4 regions of the Paenibacillus sp. p3-SID1389 genome follow, and region 2 is predicted to be linked to each of the others. Evidence: riboswitches for the same ligand, from Rfam matches in the RefSeq annotation. Region 2 holds a riboswitch; each other region holds the start of a gene.

Region 1 (4,213 bases), on a different contig from region 2:
TGTTTCAGCGGCAGTTTCTCTTCCAGAAGCTTCATCATGATGGGAGTCGTCACGTAATACGGCAGATTGGCGACGACACTGACGCCGCTCACCCCGCTGAATTCCGCAGCAAATAAAGCCTTTAGGTCCAGCTTCAACACATCGCCATGGATCACATGGACGTGCGGGTAGGGCTCCAGCACCTCCTGCAGAATCGGAAGCAGCCGCTGGTCAATCTCCACCGCTGCCACCTTGCCTGCCTCCTGCGCCAGCTTCTCCGTTAAGGCGCCGATGCCCGGCCCGATTTCCAGTGCGCCCTGGGTCTTGTCCAATTCGGCGGCGGCAACAATTTTACCGAGGATGTTCTGGTCGATCAGAAAGTTTTGCCCCAGACTTTTTTTGAACGAAAAACCGTGCCGCTGAATGATCTCCTTCGTCCGGCGCGGTGTGGATACGTCTTCCCTTATGCTCATGGTTCTTAAACTCCTTTGCTTTCCAACTCGGCTAACGCAGCTGCAAACTCCTCGCGGCTGATGCGGAACACGGTTAACCGTTTGTAGAGCTGCTTTCCGTTACAATATCCGATACCCAACAGCTCGCCCAGCGCTTTTCGCCGCGCCGCAGCTTGCGGGTGTACGATTAACCCTGCGTTAATCAAGTCTTCCCAGGTGATTGCGGCCTCTACTCCCGGCGCTTCGCTGCGCACCCGGGACAACGCGGTGCGGATCGCCTCCGGCGAGGCATTCTCCACCCCGATGTCGCCTTTCTTCGTAGCTTCGACCTCAGGCAGGAAAGCGTGCTTGCAGCCCGGCACCCGCGCTGCCACGATTTTACGAATCCGCTCCCCGGCATGGTCGGGGTCCGTAAAAATAATCACGCCCCGGCGTTCCTGCGCCAAAGCGATTTTCTTTAGCACGGCTTCGCCTATCGCCGAACCCCCCGTCTCAATCGTATCCGCCTCTACGGCTCGTTTAATGGCCACGGTGTCATCTCGGCCCTCCACCACGATGACCTCTTTGATCATGGATCTGTCTTCCTTCCTGTTCTTGCTTGTCTCCACCAGAATAACAAAAAGAAGAGGATCATATCATCCTCTTCTAATCCACTGTCCTTCTAATCCACTGTCTTATTCATCATCCTAATACTATCTCATTCCCTCCGCATTGTAAAACGAAAGAGAACGAGATCTTAGTTCAATTCCGGCTTCGTCGGACCGATTACGTATACGGTGCGGCCCTTCTTGCGGCCGAATTTCTTAGCATCCTTCAGACTATCAAAATAGACGTCCATCTTATTTCCATCGATGGCTCCACCCGTATCCTCTGCCTTACGGAAGCCGACTCCTTCGATGTATACCCACCAACCAAGCGGAACGACGTCTTTATCAACGGCAATCGTTCTGCCTTCCGTCACGCGGGTACCCGAAGCCGTACGGGTGCCTATCCCGTCTTCTTCCGCCGAATACGCGGTTAACGTAACATTTTTCAGGATCTTTTTATATTTGAATGAGACGCCACCTTTGGTCGTCGTCCCGCTGATGTTCACCGTATTTCCCTTACGGCTTATGCTGGCCGACAGGACCTCGGTAGGTTTCTTCGTGCCGACTGCGATCACCTTCGGCTGAGGGTCCTTGGAGACCTCTTTGCCGAGCCAACGCTTCGCCACGAATTTTCCGTCTTCGTAGGTTTTCTCAATGTTGTGAATGACCAGACCTTCGGTACCTTCTTGAATGACCTTCGTGGTACCTTTTAGCAGCTTGTCGTCCGACGTTTTGACCACGCTAAAGGGCACAGTCTCCTTGCTCTGCACCGTTTGCTTGCTGACCCGAACGACCTTGACATTCAGGTTCTCGGTAACTTTACTGTCCAATGCCGGGGTCACCTTGTCGTCTTCATCCAAAGTGATGCCGAGCTCGGACAATACGCCCTCTACTTTGCTTTGCGTCGTGAAGTGGACTTTCGTATTGCCGTCCGCGGTCACATTGACCGGCTTCGCGCGTACTATGACAATGCGGTCACCGTTCTTCAGCGAGCTTTCCAGCGGGAGGGATACTGAATCCTTCGCACTGAGCTTAATCGATTGTTCCTCCAGCAGATGAGCTACACTGGATTGGGTTGTCTCCACAGACTGGACATTCCCGTCCACAATCAGGGATACTTCCTTCTGTGCCTGGCTATACAGCCAGATTAGGATGATGATGATTCCCGCGATGGCCAGAACGCCGACGAACGCTATCTGACGTAAATTCTCATGCTTCCATCGCATTGCGTAAGACATGCTGGATGAGCGTGATTCATGGGTCTCCTCTTTGCGGAAAATGCCCATTTCTTCCGTCCTCCTTCATAGTCCCGCCGTCTAGGTCGATGCATGATAACGATTGACGCGACTACAGTTACTTTTTACAAAACGCCTAAGGTAGTCAAAAAGTCATCTTTTGATCACGAAGCAGGTCAAGAAGTGAATTCGGCATCGAATCTTGAATTCAGCCGGGCCTTCCGTTGCTCACGTACCCCCATGTACGCTGCGCTACTCAGTCCCAAGCTTCATCCAACCTTCTCGGTGCTGAAAAACCTGACTTTTTGAACACTGATCTTAAATTTAATCCTAAGCGTTTTGCATCCTTGACCAGTCTCTCCTGCTTGTCGTCACCTCCTGTTTTCCAACAGTATGACGACCCTATTACTTTTATTCAAAACAAAAGAAGCCGGGAGAAAGAGTTAGAGGAACTCCTTCGTGGCTTCTTGAATGTCTTGGGTGTAATAGCTGCACGAGTGACCTCTCTTATTCGCTTACGAGGTTAGCTGTCGGGTTCGGGCGAAAGAGAGCCGCCCTTTCTCAGTACATTCGCTCATGGCGCAATGACCTTGAATTCACCCCATAGACCCTGGAAAGAAATCGAATACGAACGCATACAGGCTATCGCCAACTGCAATCCGTATTGGTTCCCCCGTTCTCCGTCATAGGAGATTCAGCGAGACTGGTTCATGGAACCAAGCATCGTACGGTTCAAAACGAACCGAATCGATACTGAAAAGATTCTATCCTGTTTCGATGCAGGTTGTAAAGGACGAATCAACCACGTTTTTTTAAAAAAATGGTTAAAAAAATGTAATGACCTTGTTTTTGAGGGTTAAAAAGCATTAATCTTTCCGAAATCCTCTTTATTTCATCCGTTTTGCTCTCAAATACTCGGGATTCCAAATCGTTCCAATGCGTTTCGGGTGGTAATTTCCGCGATTTCCTCAAAAGTGACCCCTTTGAGCTCGGCTGCCATTTCTGCAACCAAGCGGACATGAGCGGACTCATTCCGTTTACCACGATATGGATGCGGCGTTAAATAAGGGGAATCCGTTTCGATCAGCAATCGATCCATCGGCGTCTTGGCCAACACTTCTTTTGGCTGTTTTGCATTTTTAAACGTAATCGGCCCGCCAAACGACAAATGAAATCCCAAATCTAGACACATTTTGGCAATTTCCCAACTGCCGGAGAAAGAGTGCATCACGCCTCCAACTTCATTGGCTTTCTCTTCCCGAAGGATGCGTACCACGTCTTCGTGAGCGTCCCGATTATGAATGGAAATCGGCATGCCCAAGCTGCGAGCCAGTCCAATTTGCTCACGAAAAACCTTATGTTGAACGTCCTTAGGTGACGTATCCCAATAATAATCCAGCCCAATTTCTCCGATGGCGACGACCTTCTCATGCTTGCACAATTCTGCAATCCAGTCCAAATCGCCCTCTTGCATTGTAATCGCGTCTTGCGGATGCCAGCCGACAGCGGCATAAATGAAGTCATAGGTCTCTGCCAACTTCATGGTCGAAGGGATCGTCTCGCGGTTAAATCCGATGTTAATCATCCGCGTAACCCCTTGTTCCACGGCGCGCGCGATCACTTCCTCGCGGTCCTCGTCAAATTGGGGAGCATCCAAATGCGTATGCGTATCAAATAACATAAACCTTGTCATCCTCCTAATTCCGTTGCTCGAAAATGCGGGCTACCGGGCGGGGCAGCCGATCTATCACAGCACACAATTTATTATCCGGATAGTACAAATGCGTCTTCCCTCGGTGCAAGCCGCTGATCGACCGCACGATATCCGATACTTCTGAAATTTCCCGGAGCCGTTCCTGCCGGTCCAACAGCAAAATTTGCTTCTGTCGAACCCCATCGTCCGGACGGAACACATCATACGGCAGATCGGTCGGAAAATCAATTTCCATGTCGTATTCAG
Region 2 (4,213 bases):
ATTGCTCGATATTTTTCTTTGCTCCTATAATAACCATAATGTCGCCTTCATTTAACTGATCCATCGCAGTGGGAGCAACCAAAATACCGCCATTGCGGTGAATCGCCACGATGCTGCAGCCAAAGCGTGCCCGCATATTGAGGTCACCTATGCTTTTATGGTTCAAGCAAGTGGGAACTTTCATTTCTACGATGCTGTATTCCTTCGACAGTTCAATATAATCCAGCAAATTTGGAGTAACCAGCTGATGGGCCACACGAACCCCCATGTCGCGTTCTGGATAAATCACCCGATCCACCCCCAGCTTCTCCAGAGCTCGGCCGTGCAGAAGCGAGATCGCTTTGGCAACTACCGTTTTAATGCCAAGATCTTTGAGGAGAATAGCTGCCAGGATGCTCATTTGAATGTCGGTGCCAATCGCTACGATCCCGCAATCGAAATTACGAACCCCCAGCGACTTCAGCACCTCTTCTTCTGTAGCATCGGCGACAACCGTATGCGTGAGCCGATCGCTAAGTTCTTCCACGATCTCTTCATTCCGGTCGATGCCCAGAACCTCATATCCTAACTCCATCAATTCCAAGGCCAGACTCGAGCCGAAGCGCCCCAAGCCGATGATCACAAACTGCTGCTTTTTCATTTTTGCCCGTTTTCCCCTTATCCAATAATGATTTTGCCTTCTGGATGGCGGTACAGCTCTTTTCCTTTCTTCGGACCGAGCGCATAAGCAAGCGTCAGCGGCCCGAGCCGACCGGCGAACATGGTGAAGCTGATGATAATTTTACCGATAACCGTTAGTTTCCCCGTCAACCCCATCGTAAGTCCGACCGTGCCGAAAGCCGAAGTGGTTTCAAACAAAATCGATAAAAAGCTCGCGTCCTCCGTGGTAGACAATACCATTGCCACTGCTAAGACCAGGAATAAGGCAAGCATCGTGATCGTAAGCGCCTTAAAGACCCGTTCCCCGGCCATCCGGTACCTGAACAGGACTAGGTCAGTCCTTCCGCGAATCATCGAACCAACCGAGCCGACCAGAATCGTAAATGTGGTCGTCTTAATTCCGCCCCCCGTAGAGCCTGGGGAGGCCCCGATAAACATCAGGATGATCATGAAGAATTGCGTTGCCTGCCGTAATGACCCAATATCCAGCGTGTTGGCTCCCGCCGTACGCGGCGTCACCGATTGGAAAAACGAACCCCAGATCTTGCCGCTCCAACTGAGCTGAGCAAGCGTACGCGAGTTCGTGAACTCAAAGATGAAAATGACTAACGCCCCGATCACGATCAGCACCGACGTCATCGACAATACCACCTTCGAATGCAACGACAGCTTCCGCCGCTTCCGAAACTCGAATACGTCGGACAGTACGATAAATCCGATCCCGCCCGAGACGATCAGAAACATTGCAACGAAGTTCACGATCGGATCAGCAACGTACTTCGTGAAGCTTTGATATTCACCAAACAGGTCAAACCCTGCATTATTGAACATCGAGACCGCGTGCCAAACTCCGAAATACAGCGCCCTACCAATCGGCATATCGAATGACCAGCGAATCGCAAACATCAGCGCCGCACTGGATTCAATAACGAGCGAATATAACAGAACTTTGCGGATTAACCGTACGATTCCTTCCACAGAGTTTTGGTTCATCGCTTCTTGGAGGATGAGACGGTCTTTTAGCGATATTTTTCGTTTCAGGACAAGGGAGAACAAAGTGGCCATGGTCATAAACCCAAGCCCCCCAATCTGGATCAGCAGGACGATCACGACTTGTCCAAAGGTTGAAAAATAGGTCCCGGTATCAACCACGACCAACCCCGTAACACAGGTTGCTGAAGTAGCCGTGAACAGTGCGTCGACGAACGGGAGTGTTACCCCGGTCGTACTGGAAATCGGCAGCATGAGCAGTAGCGCACCCAGCAAAATAATGATCGCAAACCCAATCACTAATACCTGCGGCGGAGAAAGGTTTATTTTCTTCGTATTCAACGCGTTCACCTCATCGTCTTCCTGAAAAAAGAACAAAAGAAAAAAGCACTGGAAATCCAATGCCTTTCGGTGTTTGGTTCCTGATGCACAAGCCTACGAGGTTAGCTGACGGATTCGGACATGCCCAGTTGCCCTATTCGCGGAACATATCCCCTTGCTGGGAGTTGAAGCTCCGTGAAATTCACCCCAAAATATACGGTTCCCCCGTTTTCATTGCGAAATTCGGCCAATCTTTTCAATTGTTTTCAATCATTTTTCGTCAAATGGATTATATCCCTTATTCCGTCCCGCCACAAAGCTCTATTTTCAAGAAAAAGACCAGAAAAGGACGAAATCAGGGATTGTGCAGATTAAGTTCGCCCCCAATCTAAATGATGCGTAGACTTGCCGAAGTTTTTGCCGTTTCTCGTCAATTTTGCCCTCCGTCTGGCGCAGGGGGGATAGCTGTGTTATCTTTACTTTGACGTACTTGAGGGAAAAACATACCTCATAATATAAGAAGAGTACGTGTTCCCGATTTCATTCAACTTAATAACAAAGGAGTTTTGCGAGTGAGTTCCCCTTTGACGTCAAATGGCCGCCGCAGGATGAAGACCAAAAATCTGTGGCTGCTGGCCGCCCTAGGATTCATTGTGTTCGTCGCCGTTCAACTGTTTCCGACCACCGATTCGGAGTCCTTGCAGCTGCAGCAAGCAAATGAGGTGATCAGCAAACCGGAAGCAGCTGCCCATGCAAGTGAATTTGTCCAATCCGTACTTGGGATCGACCTGCCGAATCCCACGAAGGATAAAGCATTGATTACATACGAAACGCGTTCCGATCTGTTTGGTTACTTAACCAAAGCCGATCTGCTCGCCCCATACTTAAAAACGTATGACAAGCAATTTCCATATGACGTATTTCGCGTCCGTTACACGGACCCCACCGAATCGTTAAGCGCCGTGACCGTGGATGTCCATATGACCACCGGTCAAGTCGTCGGCTTCGAGGAGATCAGTTCCTCCAGCAACGCCACCAAGCAGATGATGCTTGATGTAGGATCGGAAACCACCGATTCCATGAAGGCATGGGAGGGGGATTTAACGTTAGCGGAGAAAGAAGAGCTGGCACAGCCTTACCTGAACGCCTTTGGATTTAAACCAAGCGATCTGGAGCTGGCCTCCGGTGAAGGGGATGTGGGCCTCCTCTACCATATCAATGGCTACACGTTAGGCGAATCGCAAGCGGAAATCAAGCTCAGCTTCGAATACGGCAAGGTTTCCTCGTTGGAGAGCTATTTTACCGTACCGCAGGCTCATCAGGACTACGTCGCCGGACAGACGAAAATCGCCAGCTGGCTCACCTATGCCGGATACGCCCTGTTGACGTTCGTGCTGGCGATTCTGGCGATCGTCTACAGCGCGCTGACGCGGGCCCATACCTCGTTTAAGCGGGGTATTTTCCTGGCTTCGGCTTACTTCGTGCTATCCACGATTGGAACGATCAACATGATCCCCGTGTTCCAAAAAGACGGTCTTGAATCCGGCGTGCTCATCTTTGGCCTCTTCTTCCAAGGTCTGGTGACGTTGTTCCTCGCCGCTTCCGTGTACTTCTCGCTGGTGGGCGGCGATGGACTGTGGCGGAAGAACGGCATCAACTTGTGGGCGCGATCACGGGAAGAAGGGTACGGCCGTTCCATCCTGACCTCCGTGGCTGACGGGTATGCCTGGGCATTGATCCTGTTAGGCGTTCAATCCGTTGTTTTCTTCATTTTAGAGCAAACGATTCATACCTGGTCCACGACCGATGCGACGCAATCGCCTTACAACATGGTGTACCCGCTATTGTTTCCGCTGCTGGCTTGGGTGGCAGGGATCGGAGAAGAAGCGGTGTATCGCTTGTTCGGGATCCCAATGCTGAAGAAAATGTTCCGCAGCACCTTTATCGCCTGCCTGCTGTCGACCTTAATCTGGGCGTTTGGCCACACGTTGTATCCGATTTATCCGGTCATTTCGCGCCCGATCGAATTAACCTTTATCGGACTGCTGTTCAGCTTCGTGTTCCTGCGCTACGGCTTCGCGACCGTTGTCTTCTCGCACGTCATCTTCGACAGCATCCTGATGTCGCTGAGCCTGATGTTTATGGGCGGAGCGCTGAACATCGTCGCCGGGTTGTTCTACATCGCCTTGCCGGCGATCGTTGCGTATGTGATTTACTTGTTTAACCCGCCAAGCAAGGAGCG
Region 3 (4,213 bases), on a different contig from region 2:
ACGTAGAAATCGCTAAGGAAATCGCTAAGGATCTGGGCGCTGAGCTGGAGATTAAAGACTTGAAATTCGATACGTTGCTGAACGAGCTGTCGAGCGGACGTGTGGATCTCGTCATTTCTGGACTCAGCCCAACTCCAGAACGTGCTGAACAAATCGACATGTCGCAAATTTACTACAAAGCGGAGCAAGCTGTGGTGACTCGTGAAGCGGACAAAGACAAGTTCAGCACAATGGAATCGCTGGAGGGCGCGAAAATCGGCGTTCAACAAGGTTCCATTCAAGAAGAAATGGCGAAGGAAATTCCGAATGCCAAACTGACCTCGCTGGCTAAAATCAATGACATCATTATGCAGTTGAACTCCAACCGTGTAGATGCTGCTATTTTGGAAGGTCCTGTCGCAGAATCGTTCGTTAAGAACGTTAAAGGCCTGGTCATCACCGATGCCAAGCCGGTAACTGAGGATGAAGGCTACGTGATTGGCATTAAGAAAGGCAACCAAGAGCTGTTGGATCAAGTGAATAAGACGCTCGATCGCTTGATTAGCGCAGGCAGCATCGATCAATTCGTTGCCGAAGCTAGCGAACTGGCCGAAAAATAATCACGATATCCATCCACAGAAAATAGCGAAGCTTTCGCTATTTTCTGTTTTTTTGCTTAAGGGTTTAAGGTAAAGGAGGAGGAAGGAAGGCGTTATGGACTTAATTTCAATGTTTATGGAATACCGCAGTTACTTCTTGGCCGGTGTTCAGTATACCCTACTCTTGGCAGCGATCAGCGTGATATGCGGCTTCTTTCTTGGTTTGTTGATCGCACTATTGCGCATGTCGCCATGGGGGATCTTACGGTTTCTGGGGCATGTGTGGGTTGAATTTCTGCGTGGCACCCCAATGATGGTACAGCTGTTGATTATTCACTACGGGTTCGCATTTATGTTTGATATTAATTTCACCCCGATTCAGTCAGGTGCGATTACATTGTCCATTAACAGTTCGGCTTATTTGGCGGAAATTTTCCGTGCCGGCATTCAAGGTGTCGATCGGGGACAAGGGGAAGCGGCCCGTTCCTTGGGGATGACCAAAGGGATGGCTATGCGCCATATCATCATTCCGCAGGCGATCAAATCGGTGCTTCCCGCGATTGGCAACGAGTTTATTACGATCATTAAAGAATCGTCGATCGTATCGATCATCGGTACGGCCGAGCTGATTTATCAAGCACAGTCCGTCGTGACGATTACGTACGATGGGATGACGCCTTATTTGATCATCGCCATTATGTACTTTATTCTGACATTCACGCTGTCTCGGATTTTGGGCGTGTTCGAAAGGAAGTTGAAGACCAGTGATCACCGTTAAAGGTTTGCATAAAAAATTCGGCCAACTCCATATTTTGCGCGGGATCGATCTGGAAATCTCCAAAGGCGAAGTTGTCGTCGTCATCGGTCCTAGCGGGTCGGGGAAAAGTACGTTTCTCCGCTGCCTGAACCTGTTAGAGGTTCCGACCGAAGGGGAGATCACCTTTGAAGGCGCTTCGATCACCGCCAAGGGACATGACATCAATAAAACCCGCGAGAAAATGGGGATGGTGTTCCAGCACTTTAATCTATTCCCGCACAAGACCGTGATCGACAACATTACGCTCGCGCCGATTCGCGTGAAGAAGCTCGATAAAGGCAAAGCGGAAGCGATCGCCATGGACCTGCTTCGCACGGTTGGACTGGAGGATAAGCGGGACGCCTATCCGGCGCAGCTCTCCGGCGGACAGAAGCAGCGGATTGCGATTGCCCGCGCATTGGCTATGGAGCCGCATGTGATGCTGTTTGATGAACCGACGTCGGCCCTGGACCCGGAAATGGTCGGAGAGGTGCTTGACGTTATGAAGAACCTGGCTGAACGGGGAATGACGATGGTTATCGTTACGCATGAGATGGGATTTGCCCGTGAGGTTGGCGACCGCATCCTGTTTATGGATCAAGGTGTCATTCTGGAGCAAGGTACGCCGCAAGAGGTGTTTGGGGCGCCGAAGCATCAGCGTACGCAGGATTTTTTAAGCAAAGTATTATAAATCTTAAGGACCGTCCGAGCTTCCATTCGGGCGGTTTTTTGTCCTCCGATGGATCGAACGTACGATCTAAATTTACACTCTTTTTACCTTTGAACACAAAAATGTAACCAGTCCAATCAAGCAATTCCGCCGTTTGGTGGGATTTACCTGACCTATTGGTTACAAAATTGTGATATATTAAGTAGGCCGAAACCTGAACTTGAGGTGCGGGGGACGAAAGATGAAAACAGGGGCTGCCTAGCTGACTGTTTTCTTGGGGTGAAGCGTATCGAAGCGATGCGCCGGGAATGATCCTTTTTCCCGAATCCGACAACTAACTCCGCAGGCGCAGTAAAAAGGAGGGCAATTCATTTGAATACTCGTATTTGGTCTAAAATTGCAGCAACGGCGCTGATCGCCGCAAGCCTTACGATTCCGATGCAGACGACTTCCGTCCATGCAGACGCGGTACATAAAGCCGTGGAAGGAGATACTTTTTATCTTCTTGCCAAAAAATATGGCGTAGATATGAATAAGCTCATGGCTGCCAACCCATCCATCAATCCGAAAAATATTTACGCTGGTTTAAAAATCACCATTCCGGGAGTTCAAACCCAAACGACGGGAGTTGCTTCCGCTGCTCCGGCGAAGAAGGAGAGCGCAGCTACGACAACTGCTTCCGCTTCCAAGCTCAAGGTCATGTCTACCGGGAACGTGGTTGAAGCATGGGGGAAAACCTTTACTTACTCGAAAACGATCAATGTGAAAGCATCGGCGTATTCGGCATCAGCTAGTGAGAATGGAAAATGGGGCGCGGTTGACTACTTCGGCAACCCGCTGAAGCTTGGTACCATCGCTGTTGATCCGAATGTCATTCCGATGGGCACAAAGGTGCTGGTGACCGGCCACAACCATGACGGTCTGCCGGATCAGGCTTTTGTAGCTACGGCCACCGATCAGGGGGGCGCAATCAAGGGTAACCGGATTGATATCTTTATTCCCGGCAGCGCAGCAAATGCGAAATCGTTTGGTTTCCAAGATGTGACGCTTTACGTATTAAATTAAACACCTTGTTTAAAAAAGTCGGTCAGAATGTATCCTGGCCGACTTTTTGTGCTTGCTGGCGAAGTGCCTGATTTTCAGAAGATTCCCAATACATCAGCGGTATTTGGTCGTATGCAGCAGCTCGGAAAGATCAACGAATTGATACCCCTGTGCCTGCAAGGCGTCGATGATCTTCGGCAAAGCCTGGATGGTGCCGGTTAAGTCGGAGCCAACGCCGCCGCCTGAGTGCTGAAGGATGATCGAGCCGGGCCCCGCCGTGCGCATCACGTTGGAGATCACTTTGTTCTTGTCGATCCCTTTCCAATCCTGTGAATCCACATTCCAATTGACGAGGGTGTAGCCGTTCTTTTTCGCCCATTGAACCTGTTCTTCCTTGATTTCTCCATAAGGCGGCCGAATCAGCTGGGGACGGTATCCAACGACGTTCTGGATAATTTTCTCCGTGCGTAAAATCTCGCTCTGGAACTGCTTAATGGAGCGGTTGCGGAAGTTCGGATGATTAAAGGAGTGATTGCCGATGAGATGGCCTTCGTGATGCATCCGCCGTAACAGGCCGGGAAACTTCTTAGCCCGTGCACCAACAACAAAGAAGGTGGCTTTGACCCCTTTCCGGTGAAGCACGTCCAAAATTTGCGGCGTAAACCGCGGATCCGGACCATCATCGAAGGTCAGTGCAATCTGCTTCACCTCCGGCCCCCGGAAGATGAAGGTTTCTGAATATTTGCGCCGCAGCTCACCAAGATCTGCCGGCTTGGCACCTGCGGGCACGAGTGCCGCCTTCTTGTCCGCCTGGTCCCCCTGAGATTCTGGCCCTCTGTTTTCGAGATCCAGTGCGGCGGCTTTGACGGGATAAAATTCCGTCCCGCCCACCATGATCAGAGAAGCGGTCATGCAGCAGACCAGAGCATTCTTAAGCTGAATAAGCAATTTGAAGTCCCCCTTCAACCCAAAACTGTACATGTTCTCTAGTATCCCCTAACTTTTTCAGATCATGATGGATTGTGAAAAATTGCGCTGATTTCCTCTCATGATTCGCTGTGAGAGATGTCACAGACGATCCCGCTAAAAAATTGCATCCTTTGATGAAGTGTAATCAAATGGGGT
Region 4 (4,213 bases), on a different contig from region 2:
CTCATCAGCTCAAAGACATGTTCGCTGCCGTGATGCAAACGTCCCGGGCGGTCGTCGACGGCTCAGAGAACTTGTCCCGTTCGGTTACGACGTTTGAGGATCTGATCGCCCGTTCCAATGTAGCGACGAAGGAAATCGAAGCCGGCAGCATGACGATTGCGTCCGCAGCAGCCGAAAACGCCCGTGCGATGGAAGAAATTTCGCAAGGTGTACAGCACATTGCCGCTTCGTCTGCCGAAGTCACCGAACAGATTGGACAAGCTGCGGATGAAGCCGGTGCCGGGAATACTTTGGCACAAACGGCGGTTACGCAGATGCAGCATGTAGAAGATGCGGCTAATCGGACGCTGGGGCATATCCGCACGCTGAATGATCGCTCGGAGTCAATTTCAAACGTTGTCGTAACCATTACGGAAATTACGAAGCAAATTAATATTCTGGCACTGAATGCGGCGATCGAAGCGGCACGGGCCGGCGAGCACGGCAAAGGGTTTGCTGTCGTCGCCGAAGAAGTCCGTAAGCTGGCTGAGCAGTCCCGCCAGGCGATGGAGGAAATCGGTGAGAACCTGCTCAGTATTCGAGAAGAATCGGAAAACTCCGTCAACGCTATGCAACGGGCCAGCGAGGAAATCGTCTCCGGAACAGAACGGGTGAAGCAAGCTGGTCAGGCGTTTGAACAATTAACTAAGCTGATTCAGAACGTGAACTTGACGATTCAATCGGTCTCGGCATCCACCCAAGAGGTATCCGCCGGTACCGAGGAAGTGACCGCATCGGTGGAGGAATCCGCCAATATTACCGCCAAGTCGCTCGCTAACATGGAGCAAATCAGCAGCTATTCGCAGCAACAACTGAGCGAAATGGAAAATCACGCGCGTACGGTTCGTTCGCTGCATGAGCAGGCGTTGGCGCTGCAGGAGTCGATCGCAAAATTCCGGATCTGACTCTAAAAACAAAACGTACCCTTCACGCTCTCCTGATCAGGGAAGCGGAAGGGTACGTTTTGTTTTATCCCGTAATGGACACTGCGCTTGCAGCGTCTTCCGTTGGCTGATCCGACTGCGTATCCAACTTCGATTCCGGCTTCTTCCAGTACGCTTCACTGCCTGGCAGATCGTCGAACCAGGTAGCATCATCCGGGCAAGGCAAAATCATAAATTTGCCGTATTCACCGTCCCGGGACTGATGATATTTGAGATAAGCCTGCCCGTTTTCAATGGCCAGGATTTCGATTTTTCCCGAAGAATGGCTCATTGAAAGCCGCACGCGTTTGCCAAGCCCCGATGTACGGGCTTTCGCTTCCTCCACCAGTTGATATGCTCGTTTCAGCGGGATCACGAAATCAGCATTTCCAGCAACGGGACGATTGATAAAGAAATAGTACGGAGTGACGCCGGCCCACGATAAGCGGTCCAGCAATTCGCCAAGCACGGCCGCATCATCATTGATGCCTTTGAGAATCGGCGTTTGATTAACCACGATAGCCCCAGCGTCGTGTAACGCCTGGAACCCTCTTTTGGCTTCAGGGGTAATTTCGCGCGGATGATTGATATGCGCCATGACATAAATCCGTTGGTCTACAGTGGAGAACTCCCTAATCAGATCCAGCAATTCCGGATCTTCATAAATACGCATAGGATTAAAAACAGGAATTTTGGAGCCGAGTCGGATGATTTTTACATGCTCAATGGCTCTTAGCCGTTCGAGAATCGAACGCAGTTTCTTTGTAGCCAAAATCAAGCTGTCACCGCCGGTTAACAGGACGTTGTTGATCTCAGGATGCTGGGCGATATACTCGATGCCAGGCGTGACATCCGCCATCGCTTCCTTCACATCGTTGCGAAACAACCGTTTACGGAAGCAATACCGGCAATAGGAGCCGCAAACCTCGGACACGATCAGCAGCGCGGTCGTGCGGTATTTATGCTGGCAGCCAGGCACCACATAGTTCGCCGCTTCGTCGGAAGCGTCCCAACGCCCGTATTCCTTCAGCTCTCCCGTATTGGGGATCACCAACTTGCGGATCGGGTCCTCTGGATCATTCCAGTCGATCAAATTCAAATAGTAGTCATTCACCCGAAAAACGAATTTGTCCGTAATCGGTTTCAACTCCTGCCGCTCCTGCTCGGACAACTGGCTCACCTTGGCAATATCGGTGATGTACTTCGGACTAGCCATAAATCCTCTCCTCCTTTAATAGTGCGATGCGTAAAGAAGAAGCTCGAAACTTGCAGTGAATGCGAGTACTCCGCCGAATGCTCGGGTCAAAGGTCTTGCAGAACGCAAAAAGACCCCGCTTCAAAGAACAGGGTCATTAATTGATGACTGAAATAATATTAAAATGACCCATCCACTGCAAACGAGGTTAGCTGACGGGCTCGGGAAAGATGGTTCCCTACGTTAATCCTACAACGATTCGCCCCAAAAGATTGGTTCCCCCGCTTTTCGACTTTACCCATCGAAAATTAAGCGTACTTTTATCCTACCCTAACATCACCCGATTTGTCAAAGCTTACCTTGGATCCCGGCGATGTCGTAAATGAGATCCATGCGCAAATGCCTGCGAACCTGCTCCGCTAACCGATCGAAGGCTTCCTCCTTCCGCGAGGAAGAAACAAAGGTGACGCTCAAAGGTTCGAGCCCTTTGCTCGTACGCAGTCCGTCCAGCCAAGCACGTCGCCAGGCATCATTATGGAACACTCCGTGCAGATACGTCCCAAACACCCTGCCATCGGCGCGGGCTGCGCCTTCCGGATGTGTTTGCGTCTCAGCCTGTTCTAACTCCGGGGCTGTCCCTGACCCTTGTACTGGCTCCTCATTGACCCGAAGCATAAATAAGGGACGAGTGTCCCGCAGCTGCTGGGTCGAGCCGGCATGAATCTCATAGCCTGAGATCGGCAGCCGGCGGTTCTTAGAGTGCAGCGATATCGGCTGGTCCTCGCACGTATAGCCGTGCACCCGTACCGTTTTTTTGCCTGGGAGGAAGGTTGTTGCCAAGTGGAGCAGGCCCAATCCTAACGCAGACCTCGGTTCATTGGACTCCACGCCTTCGGGGTCATGCAGTTGTTCTCCCAGCATTTGATATCCGCCGCAGATTCCGACCAGCTGGGTGCGCGTCTCCTCTTCAATCAGGCTGCAAATAGCCTCCGCCAGCCCTTGCCTACGCAAAAATTCCAGATCGCTGATCGTATCCTTGGTCCCCGGTAAAATCACCGCATCGGGATGCCCAAGCTCCGACAGCTTGCTTACATAACGTAGCGACACGTCCGGTTCGGCGGCCAACGGATCAAAATCGGTGAAGTTGGAAATATGCGGGTAACGGATGACTGCGATGTCCAGTTCCTTACTTGGCGCTTGCTCTGGATGGGCAGGATAGGTATCCAGGACAACGGAATCCTCTGCTTCGATATCCAGATCAGGCAGAAAGGGGAGCACTCCTAGTACGGGGATTCCGGTCCGCTGCTCCAGCCAATCCAGCCCGGGCTGCAATAGAGACAAATCGCCGCGGAACTTGTTGATAATGAACCCTTTTACGCGGGCGCGTTCGTGTGGCTCAAGCAGCTCCAGGGTACCAACGAGAAAAGCAAAAACGCCGCCGCGGTCAATATCCCCCACCAAGATCACGGGAGCATCCGCCCATTCAGCCAAGTTCATGTTGACGATATCCCGTTGCTTCAGGTTGATTTCCGCCGGGCTCCCAGCCCCCTCGATCACCACAATGCCATGCTTGTCGCGGAGCCGGCTGAGCGCTTCCATCACCAGCGGCTTGGCTTTAGGCAAAAATTCCTCACGATAATCAGATGCGCTTAAGTGGCGGTAAGGACGCCCATGAACAACGATCTGCGAATGCATGTCCCCAGTTGGCTTGATCAGTACCGGATTCATGTCGGTGGTGGCGGCAATGCCGCAAGCCTCCGCCTGAATGCCTTGGGCCCGTCCAATCTCTTGGCCGTCCGCTGTAACATACGAGTTCAAAGCCATATTTTGCGACTTAAACGGAGCTGGTCTAAGCCCATCCTGCGCAAAAATACGGCACAGCGCCGTCACGATCACGCTCTTGCCCACGTCAGACGCCGTCCCTTGAACCATGAGTACAGCACCTGATGCTGATGCGCTTTTTTCCTGATCCTGATCCAGAAGCTTCTTATGATTTTCGCCCATCGCGTTCCCCTCCTTTCCAAACCGTGCAGCAGTGTAGTATCTTGCCAGGGCC

The links. Region 2 has a riboswitch for cyclic di-AMP ahead of M3G15_RS07530 (TrkH family potassium uptake protein). Riboswitches for the same ligand answer to the same signal wherever they lie in the genome.
Region 1: it holds a riboswitch for cyclic di-AMP, as region 2 does, so the genes downstream of both, M3G15_RS14960 (resuscitation-promoting factor) here and M3G15_RS07530 (TrkH family potassium uptake protein) in region 2, are expected to answer to the same signal.
Region 3: it holds a riboswitch for cyclic di-AMP, as region 2 does, so the genes downstream of both, M3G15_RS05310 (3D domain-containing protein) here and M3G15_RS07530 (TrkH family potassium uptake protein) in region 2, are expected to answer to the same signal.
Region 4: it holds a riboswitch for cyclic di-AMP, as region 2 does, so the genes downstream of both, M3G15_RS01165 (KamA family radical SAM protein) here and M3G15_RS07530 (TrkH family potassium uptake protein) in region 2, are expected to answer to the same signal.

Annotation. Positions count from the first base shown of each region.
Region 1 covers NZ_JALXVO010000037.1:10,250-14,462, reverse strand. Annotated here, with positions in the region: gene rsmA (16S rRNA (adenine(1518)-N(6)/adenine(1519)-N(6))-dimethyltransferase RsmA) at 1-452, opposite strand, end outside; gene rnmV (ribonuclease M5) at 458-1,003, opposite strand; gene M3G15_RS14960 (resuscitation-promoting factor) at 1,168-2,304, opposite strand; cyclic di-AMP (ydaO/yuaA leader) riboswitch at 2,751-2,963, opposite strand; gene M3G15_RS14955 (TatD family hydrolase) at 3,161-3,934, opposite strand; gene M3G15_RS14950 (HD domain-containing protein) at 3,951-4,213, opposite strand, start outside.
Region 2 covers NZ_JALXVO010000013.1:7,450-11,662, forward strand. Annotated here, with positions in the region: gene M3G15_RS07525 (potassium channel family protein) at 1-640, opposite strand, end outside; gene M3G15_RS07530 (TrkH family potassium uptake protein) at 658-2,001, opposite strand; cyclic di-AMP (ydaO/yuaA leader) riboswitch at 2,068-2,230, opposite strand; gene M3G15_RS07535 (CPBP family intramembrane glutamic endopeptidase) at 2,580-4,213, shown strand, end outside.
Region 3 covers NZ_JALXVO010000008.1:54,484-58,696, reverse strand. Annotated here, with positions in the region: gene M3G15_RS05325 (transporter substrate-binding domain-containing protein) at 1-599, shown strand, start outside; gene M3G15_RS05320 (amino acid ABC transporter permease) at 694-1,356, shown strand; gene M3G15_RS05315 (amino acid ABC transporter ATP-binding protein) at 1,343-2,065, shown strand; cyclic di-AMP (ydaO/yuaA leader) riboswitch at 2,240-2,408, shown strand; gene M3G15_RS05310 (3D domain-containing protein) at 2,417-3,109, shown strand; gene M3G15_RS05305 (polysaccharide deacetylase family protein) at 3,203-4,036, opposite strand.
Region 4 covers NZ_JALXVO010000002.1:51,815-56,027, forward strand. Annotated here, with positions in the region: gene M3G15_RS01160 (methyl-accepting chemotaxis protein) at 1-944, shown strand, start outside; gene M3G15_RS01165 (KamA family radical SAM protein) at 1,009-2,178, opposite strand; cyclic di-AMP (ydaO/yuaA leader) riboswitch at 2,340-2,482, opposite strand; gene M3G15_RS01170 (cobyric acid synthase) at 2,506-4,161, opposite strand.